DNA from 4 places in the Halomonas sp. A3H3 genome. Region 1 is predicted to be linked to each of the others. Evidence: riboswitches for the same ligand, from Rfam matches in the RefSeq annotation. Region 1 holds a riboswitch; each other region holds the start of a gene.
What was found. A riboswitch is a leader RNA that binds a small molecule or an ion and turns the genes downstream of it on or off. The one in region 1 is predicted to bind thiamine pyrophosphate.
Positions count from the first base shown of each region.

Region 2: linked by a shared signal. The riboswitch ahead of tenA (thiaminase II) and the one ahead of thiM (hydroxyethylthiazole kinase) in region 1 are both predicted to bind thiamine pyrophosphate.
Region 3: linked by a shared signal. The riboswitch ahead of HALA3H3_RS23630 (NUDIX hydrolase) and the one ahead of thiM (hydroxyethylthiazole kinase) in region 1 are both predicted to bind thiamine pyrophosphate.
Region 4: linked by a shared signal. The riboswitch ahead of HALA3H3_RS15700 (sodium:solute symporter family transporter) and the one ahead of thiM (hydroxyethylthiazole kinase) in region 1 are both predicted to bind thiamine pyrophosphate.

Region 1 is NZ_HG423343.1:1,555,285-1,557,481, reverse strand. It holds gene thiE (thiamine phosphate synthase) at 1-207, opposite strand, end outside; gene thiM (hydroxyethylthiazole kinase) at 197-1,006, opposite strand; TPP riboswitch at 1,030-1,128, opposite strand; gene HALA3H3_RS06800 (hypothetical protein) at 1,183-1,527, opposite strand; gene gloA (lactoylglutathione lyase) at 1,772-2,197, shown strand, end outside.
Region 2 is NZ_HG423343.1:342,006-344,202, reverse strand. It holds gene thiC (phosphomethylpyrimidine synthase ThiC) at 1-375, opposite strand, end outside; gene tenA (thiaminase II) at 407-1,090, opposite strand; TPP riboswitch at 1,179-1,341, opposite strand; gene HALA3H3_RS01540 (NAD(P)-dependent oxidoreductase) at 1,555-2,197, shown strand, end outside.
Region 3 is NZ_HG423343.1:5,196,681-5,198,877, forward strand. It holds gene cmoA (carboxy-S-adenosyl-L-methionine synthase CmoA) at 1-11, shown strand, start outside; gene cmoB (tRNA 5-methoxyuridine(34)/uridine 5-oxyacetic acid(34) synthase CmoB) at 14-1,024, shown strand; TPP riboswitch at 1,139-1,242, shown strand; gene HALA3H3_RS23630 (NUDIX hydrolase) at 1,300-1,863, shown strand; gene HALA3H3_RS23635 (thymidylate synthase) at 1,927-2,197, shown strand, end outside.
Region 4 is NZ_HG423343.1:3,531,096-3,533,292, reverse strand. It holds gene HALA3H3_RS15700 (sodium:solute symporter family transporter) at 1-1,324, opposite strand, end outside; TPP riboswitch at 1,314-1,419, opposite strand; gene HALA3H3_RS15695 (peroxidase-related enzyme) at 1,544-2,125, opposite strand.

The sequences.
Region 1 (2,197 bases):
GTTAATGATCAGCGGGACTCCGGTGCCTGCCAGAAGCGCTTTTAACCGTTTGGCTTGGGCAATCATCTGTTCATCGCTGGCATGCTTGTCACGCAACTGCACGGTGGTGACTCCGCCTTTTACCGCTGCCTCAACCGTTTGTTCCAAACCATGCTCTCGGCAGAGCGTGGCATCGGTGACCAAGTAGAGCGATAGATCAAGCGGCATGGATTGCCTCCAGTTGGGCATAAGTAGTGAGGTCGTCAGGGGTGAGTTGATACAGCGCATCCAGCAGTGCCACTTGAAAGCTACCAGGCCCGTTGGCGTGGCTGCCCGCACGCTCTCCTGTGACCGCAAAGCAGGCCAGCGCGGCTGCCGTTGCACCCAGTGGGGCGTCGCGGTTGGCAGCCACAAATCCCGCCACTAGCGCGCTCAGCCCACAGCCAAGCGTTGTTACGCGGGGCATCAAAGGATGGCCACCGTTAATGCGGTAGTGCTGTGTGCCGTCCGTCACCCAGTCGCTTTCACCGGTCATCGCGACAATACAGCCGTGTTTTTGCGCTAATGCTATTGCAGCGTCCACGGCTTGGTCGGTGGCGGCTGTGGCGTCCACGCCGCGGCCTTGGCTAGCTAAACCGTTAAGGGCAAGAATTTCAGACGCATTGCCACGAATCACGCTGGGTTTAGCGGCCAGCAGCTTCGCGCACAGCGTTTGGCGATAGCGCGTGGCGCCAACGGCGACGGGATCTAATACCCAGGGAATGGCATGCTGATCGGCAGTCGCTGTGGCGGTGAGCATAGCGTCAGCCCAGTGGGCAGAGATCGTACCGATATTAATCGACAGCCCCGCGGAGATAGCCGTGAATTCAGCCACTTCTTCAGGCGCATGCAGCATGGCGGGCGACGCGCCGGTGGCTAACAGCAGGTTGGCAGTGCTGTTCATGGCCACATAGTTGGTCATACAGTGAACCAGCGGTGTCACTGAGCGTAGCATCTCAAGGTAATCGCCAAGCGGGCGTAGGGTCATAGCATCCTCCCGGCAGGGAGGTGGTAAGCGTTACCACGACTCCCTACGCCGGTGTTATCCGGTTCAGGTTCAAAGGGTGCTTCTCAGCCCAACCGTAACGGAGGGCGCCCCTGTCGAGGGATTACTATCCTTGCCTGAAGTAGCCCTGTAAAGCCCCGGATGCGGACGATAGCAATCTAACGAAACGAAATACGCGTACCGTAGGTAAGCATTTCATCAGGTGTCATCGCTTTACCCTCGACCCCAATCATCTCGTCACCACACTGGTCGGCGAAGGTTAGCACGCCGTGGGTCAAGCCCAGTTGGCCCAGGGTATCGCGGATTTCGCCCGTGCCCAGAAAAGTACTGACGTGGCCCTTGTTATCGCTCAGCTCAGACACGCCGTTAGCATGGTGAAAACGCACTTTGTAGATTCCATCCATCGACTCGACTTCAACAATCGGCGAAAAACCGTTGTGAAGCGCATTGGAAAGCTGTTTTAGCGTCAGGTGGTCACCCAGCGTCATATCGATCGCACTCATGGAAAACTCCTGTGGACGCCTCAAAGGTGGGGCATCACTCATGTTGCGGGAACTGCTTTTTGTAAAGCTTATGAAGAATAAGTGTAGGGTTTTTGTTTAGTATTGCCAGTGCGCTTATCGGTACCTCGATACGACACTGCCTACGTGCTTGTAAGGGCTGTTATTATGGCCATAAAGCCCCCATGGTAAGCGGTACGTGAAGCTCAATGGATTCAATGATCAACATCAGCGATAGGAGAGCAAAATGAGTTTTCAAGGCGAGCAGCATCCCGGCGTCGTGGCTACGCCGCCCCAAACTCAAGGGTTTCGTTTAAACCACACCATGCTGCGGGTGAAAGACCCTGAGCAGGCATTGGCGTTCTACTCAAAAGTGTTTGGTATGCAGGTGATGCGGCGGCTGGATTTCGAAGAGATGCAGTTCTCGCTCTACTTCCTGGCCAACCTGGAACCCAGCGACAGCGTTCCGGACGATGCACAAGCGCGTACCGCCTGGACGTTTAGCCAGAAAGGGCTGCTGGAGCTGACCCACAACTGGGGGACTGAAGACCAGGAAGATTTCGCCTATCACGATGGCAATGCCGAACCCCAGGGCTTTGGGCATATCTGCTTCAACGTACCGGATTTGGCAGCGGCCCAGGCGTGGTTCGACGAGCATGACGTCACCTTCGTC
Region 2 (2,197 bases), 1.2 Mb from region 1:
CAGCTGGGCAAGCGTCGGGTCGTTGGCGCGGCGGTTGCCGTAATCAGACGTGGGGCCTGATAGAAATTCGGTATCGTCACGCTCTTCAATCCAGGCTCGGCGTAGTTCCGGCAGACCGCGGCGCAGGTCATTGTTAGCATCCGGATCGCTATAGGGGCCTGAAGTGTCGTACACCAGCAGTGGCGGGTTCTCTTCATCAATGCCGGTGGTTTTGGTCGGCGACAGTGAAATTTCCCGGAACGGCACACGGATATCCGGGCGCGAACCTTCGATATATACCTTACGTGAGCCGGGCAGCGGCGCAATGGCGGCGGCATCGACCTGGGCGGTTTCGGCTAAAAAGTGGCTGGTTTTGCTTGTTACGGTCTTAGTCATTACTGTCGTTTCCTTGTGTTGTTTTGCTGAATTAGTGGGTGAGGTCTTGGTCTATCAGCTCTAGGCCCATCTGCCAGAAGTCGATTTCCAGGCGGGTGGCGTCGCGGAAGATCTTGCTCAGTTCGGCAAAGCGGGCGGGGGTAATGTCGGCAAGGCGGATATTCAGCCATTCAAGCTCCGCCTGCATGGCGGCCTGAAACTCCTCGCCTTCGTACATGGCTATCCAGGCGTCGTAAGGGTTTTGCGCGCCGCGCAGGGTGGAAGGCTGGGCGTTTAGCCAGTTGGCGATTTCGCCGTAGCCCACCAGGCAGGGGGCCAACGCCACGTGCAAATCCAGCAGGTCGCCGCGGTTGCCGGTATCTAACACATAGCGGGTGTAGGCAAGCGTCGCTCTGGCTTCGGGAAGCTCCTCCAGTTCTTGCTCGGAAATCCCCCACTCCTGACAAAAGCCCACGTGCAGGCCCAGCTCCACATCCACAATGGCTTTCAAGCCTTCATGGGCTTGGCGAAGATCGGCGAGGGTGGGGCTTTTGTAGGCAGCCAGCGCATAGGCGCGGGCGAAGTGAATCAAAAACAGGTAGTCCTGCTTTAAATAGTGGCGAAACGACGCCCCGGGCAGCGTGGCGGTGCCTAGCTGGCGCACAAAATCGTGCTCAATATAGGCGCGCCAATCTTTCTGGCAAGCGGTAGTGAGATCAGTAAAGCGGTAGCCCATGACTCCTCCGGTGGTAATGATCCGGAGGGCGGGCGAAAAAGATCGAGGGAGTGGCGCAGAAGGGCGGCGTGCGATCGTGAGAGAGCAGCCGTGGCCATCGCTTGATCCCTACGCCGGTACCCTCGCTGCGAACTTGTGTAAGTAGCAGCGCATTAGCCGGATCAGGTTCTGCGGGATCAGCGCTCGGCAGCATTAATTGCTACGCCCTGCGCCATCTCAGCCGGATTTCACCGGCACCCCGTCAAGCTGTTCGTTGGTGGAGTGTAGGAGGCGGGTGAGGGAGATGCAAGGGTGTATGACATGGAAAGTTATCGGGAAACAATTTATTAGCATCATTACAGCGATGAGAGTTTAGGTGCTGTAATGGCGTTTCATGGCATCGGTACGTGAATTATTATACAGTTGAGTAACAAGTGGCTGTTTTACAGCCACTTCTATTTCGAATGTGAACCGTAGGGAGTTGCATGACCAACACGAACTCGATTTTAGGCGTCTATCTCAGTGATTCGCTCGACCTTGATGCCATTTATGGTAACGCCTTGCGCGATGAAGCGAGTGATGTCGTCCTGCGCCATCCCCATGAGATCGATAACCCCGAAGATGTGCGTTTTGCGATCTGCTGGTTGCCCAATGACAAGGCTTTCGAGAGCTATCCTAATCTTGAGCTGGCGATGTCTATCGGTGCCGGTGTTGATGCCCTGCTGGCGCATCCTGGCCTGAAAGATGAAGTACACATCGCCCGGGTGCGGGATCCACATCAGGCCGACTTGATGGCGGGTTTTGCCGCGCATGAGGTGCTCCATCGTGAGCGTGAGTTCACCACCCTGGAGCAAAATGCTGCCAAGGCGCATTGGGCGCCATTGACGATGCGCGCGCCAGCATCAAGAAAGGTGGCGGTGCTGGGACACGGCACCATGGGGCGCGCCGTGGTGAAAGCGGTGGCCGCGCTTGGCTTTTCTGTACACGTAGCCTGCCGCAGCGAGCCACAAGCGCCGGTTGAAGGCGTGACCTATCTGACAGGTGACGGGGCTGTCATGGCGGCAGCGGATGGCGCCGATTATCTGATCAATGTGCTGCCACTGACGGCTACCACTGAAAACGTGCTTA
Region 3 (2,197 bases), 3.6 Mb from region 1:
AGGAGGGTTAAAGGTGGCGCCACTACCCGACGATCATCGCGCAATTTATCAGGCGTTTTTAGATCAAGCCACGCTGGATGCCTCGCTAACGCCCTGGCTAGCGAAGCTACCCGAGCAGTTAGCTCACGGGCTTGACCGTAACCGCCACGGCGATTTATCCGCCTGGGAAAAAGCCGTGGCCAAGCTTCCGGCGCTGCCCGCTGAGCGGCGCGTGGATTTAAACAGCGACACCGTCAGCGTTGATCTCGATCTTAGCGATAGCCAGCAGCGCCAGTGTTTTAACCTGCTAAGAAAACTCGCCCCCTGGCGAAAGGGCCCTTTTCAACTGGGTGGCATTCATATTGATACCGAGTGGCGCTCGGACTGGAAGTGGCAGAGAGTAGCTCCCCACTTGGCGCCGCTAAAATACCGTAAGGTACTCGACGTGGGGGGTGGCAGCGGTTACCACGCCTGGCGGATGGCTGGGGCAGGGGCTGCTTTCGTATTAGTAATTGACCCTTCGCCGCGCTTCTACTGGCAATTTCAGGCGGTACGCCACTTCGTCGGCGATACCGATGACGGAAGAACGCAGTTCTTGCCCGTGGGTATAGAAGATGTGCCGGAGAACCTGGGCTTTTTCGATACGGTATTTTCCATGGGCGTGCTCTACCATCGCCCTGCCCCGTTGGAACATCTTCAGCAGCTAAAAGCCGCGTTAGTTCCGGGCGGCGAGCTGGTGCTAGAAACCCTGGTAGTCGAAGGCGACGAGCAGACCGTATTTGTGCCCGGCGAGCGATACGCCGCGATGCCCAACGTCTACTTCCTGCCCTCTTCTCAAGCGCTCTGCCATTGGCTGGAGCGCTGCGGCTTTACCAACGTGCGCGTGGTTGACGAAGCCGTTACCACGTTAGACGAGCAGCGATCGACGGAGTGGATGACCTACCAATCGTTGGCCGATTTTCTCGACCCCAACGACCGCACCCGCACCATTGAAGGCTACCCCGCACCACGGCGGGCGGTGATTTTGGCGAATAAGCCGGGCTGATTAGCCGTTAGCCAAGTGTGCGAAGAGGGTGTCAAAACCGTCCCGGCGTCCGCCAAGCCGCCGCATTGAATTGCCCCCCAAATATTGACTTATACTAAAACTCATAGTAACAGTAACTTTTCCGAGGGGTGCCTGTTATTCAGGCTGAGATGGAGTTATCCAAACCCTTTGAACCTGATCCGGCTGATACCGGCGTAGGAACGGACATAAACCATATATGAACCTGTTTTGACACCTACGCCTGTATTATCCGAATCTCAATGCAGGAGTGTATCGTGTCGCAAGGTAACTCAACGCCCGCTAACGCATCTACGCTCAGTAGTACCTCCCCTTTTAACACGTCTGATAAAAACCGCCTGAACTCCGTACTTGCCAAGCCACGCTTGGCAGCAATCGCCGTAACTCTGCGTAATAATGAAGTTCTCCTCGTCCAACGCAGTAAAGAACCTCAACGGGGCACTTGGGGCTTCCCCGGAGGATCAGTGGAACCGGGAGAAAGCCTACATTGTGCAGCAAAGCGCGAATTAATGGAGGAAACCGGTATCACAGCATTGGTAGGACCGTTAATTGATGTAGTAGAAGTAATCGGATATGACCCAGAGGGAAGTCACCACCACTTCGCCTTGGTTGCCCTTTTATGTCACTACGTTGATGGCGAGCTACGGCCTGGTGATGATGCTGCGGACTGCCGCTGGGCGAAAGTTATAAACGGAAAACTCAACTTCAATGAAGCCTTAGCTGATCACGTCGCAGATACTGTCGTGAAAGCCTTTAATTTGCACAGTTTGATCGTCAAAGAAAAATCAAACGCGATTCACAGCTCCAATTCAGCTTTTTAAACTACTCGCCATCATTCGTATCAGCAAAATACGCCTCTTTGTCCACCGAAAGAGATGAATATAATGATGCACAAACATTATACGAATTTCACCAGCCTCTACAGAGATACACTGCATAAAATCTGCTTTGAATATGAATATGTTAACTCACCTAGAGGAAATAAAGAGCGAGAACTCATTGGCTTCAATATCCGACTCGACAATCCTCCTGATCGTTTTTGTCTAAGCAAAATACGCAAACAAAATATTGTTTTTAATTATGCAGAAGCGTTATGGTATTTATCAGGTAAAAACGACTTAGCATTTATTTCCTGGTACGCCCCTTCAATGCAAC
Region 4 (2,197 bases), 2.0 Mb from region 1:
CGATTAACGCCCCGACGAATGGCCCCAAGGTAGGGACACTGCCCGGAAAACTGGCGGCCACCATCCCGGCGACCAAGCTTCCTTGGCTTAACCACCCTGGGAGAATGGCACCCAGCAGCCCCGCGATGCCACCTACAATGGCGGCCAGTGGCGTCATTCGTTGCCACAGGCCCAACAGCACAGGTACCACAATGGCAGCACACAGCAGGTCGGCAATCAAAAACAGACGCAGTACTGACAACCCCTGCAAGGCAATTAATACCACCGGTACCATTACTACCACTGTCACCCAGCGGGCAGCCACCAGTGATACGCCCTGCTGCTCGCTGCGCGCGACCACCAACGAGGCAATACCATTTTGCAGCGTATCAACACTGGAGGCCACCAAGGTCACCGCTAATACCAAGGCGGGTAGCGTCAGCCAAACAGGAGCATCACTTAACAGGGCAAAAAATGGCATCGGCGGCTCGCCTAATGGCACACCACTCATCGCGGCCAATACACCCAGACCACCAATCACCATGACGACGACTACCGTCATTGCGCCACCTAACCATGCCCCGCGCCCCAGGCTTTGATCGTCTTGAGCGGCCCACACGCGCTGCCAATAGCCTTGATGGAAGAGATTGGCCGCGGTAACCGCGATCACTAGCGTTAACGCTACGCTGAGCGCACTGGTGATGGGAATGGCAGGAAGCGCAGCCTCGTTGGGAATAGTGGGAAGCCGCCATAGGGCCATGCCACCGACCACACACAGCAGTACCAGTAACAACCACGCCTGCCAACGGTCAGTGGCAAGGCTGGCCCGTAGACCACCTGCCGCAGTATAGATGAGCGTGGTAAGCGCCACGCCAATAATCACCAGTGCGGGGGGCACATCGGAAAGCAGCGCGGTAATGGCGCCAATAGCGGTTAGCTCGGCAGCTAAAAAGCACGCCATATAGGCGATTGATACCAGCGTTACCCAGCGCCTTACACCAGGGCCATAGCACGCTTCAGCAAACTCGGCGATGCTGCGCCCCTCGGGCAACGCCCGGCGAATCTTCGGCCCATACAGTCCTAAGACGATAAACGGCAGCGCAGAGCCTAATGCATAGCCTGCCAGGGCCAGCGGGCCAACAAAGGCGCCGATTTCAGGAGGAGCAAAGAGAATCCATGCGCCCATGCCGGAGGCAAGGAAGGAGAGCCCCAGGGTAGATGCCGTTTGCGAGTTACGGGCGGTGACATAGTCATCAAGTGGGCCATTCACCCAGCGAGCCCGGAGGCCTAAGTAAGCAAAGCAGCACAGCGCCGCACCAAGCACGGCTAACGTTAGGTAAAGCATGTCGCACTTCCTCCGCCGGTACGAACCGGATCAGGTTCCAGGGTCTGCGTAGCCGCATCTCAGCCCTTTTATGCAGGGCTCCCCTGGCGACAGTGAATGTAGGTGTTTTGCTAAGCGCTTTTTCTAAGTACGTTTTTGGGTACTTTTCGAAGCGCTGTCTCAAGAACTATTCTCAATCAAAATCATAGCTTAGTAAAGTTAAGGTGCGCTGGTCGCCTCTTAGCGAGGCACTCGCCCCATCAGGTAGAACTCCTCATTGGGTGGCGTACCTGCCAGGGTAACCAACCGATTCGACAAGCCAAAAAACGCCGCGATCGCGCCTATATCCCAGCAATCCTCTTGGCTAAAGCCTACTTCCAGCAGGCGGGCAAGCCATTCATCAGTCATTTCACCCACATCGATGGCACAGTGCATGGCGAAATCGAGCATCACCCGGTGGCGCTCGCTAATCGGCGCCACCCGATGGTTGATCGCCACTTGGTCAGCGAGTAGCGGGTCTTTACTGTAAATGCGCACCAGTGCCCCGTGAGCAACCACACAATATAGGCAGCGATTACGTGCGCTGGTAGCCACTACAATCATCTCTTTTTCGGCTTTGGTGAGGGTATCTGATTCGCGCTCCATCAACGCATCGTGATAGGCAAAAAAAGCACGAAATTCAGCAGGGCGATGGGCCAACATCAGAAAGACATTGGGCACAAAACCCGCTTTACCCTGAACGGTCAAAATGGTACTGCGAATATCGTCAGGCAGGTCATCCAATGTTTCAGGCACGTTAAAACGACTTAATGATGAAGACATGCTCACCTCTTTCTTGTTAAGTTTAGCCATCTCATAAAAACGGCTTAGCGGTTGTGTAACAAAAAGCTGAAT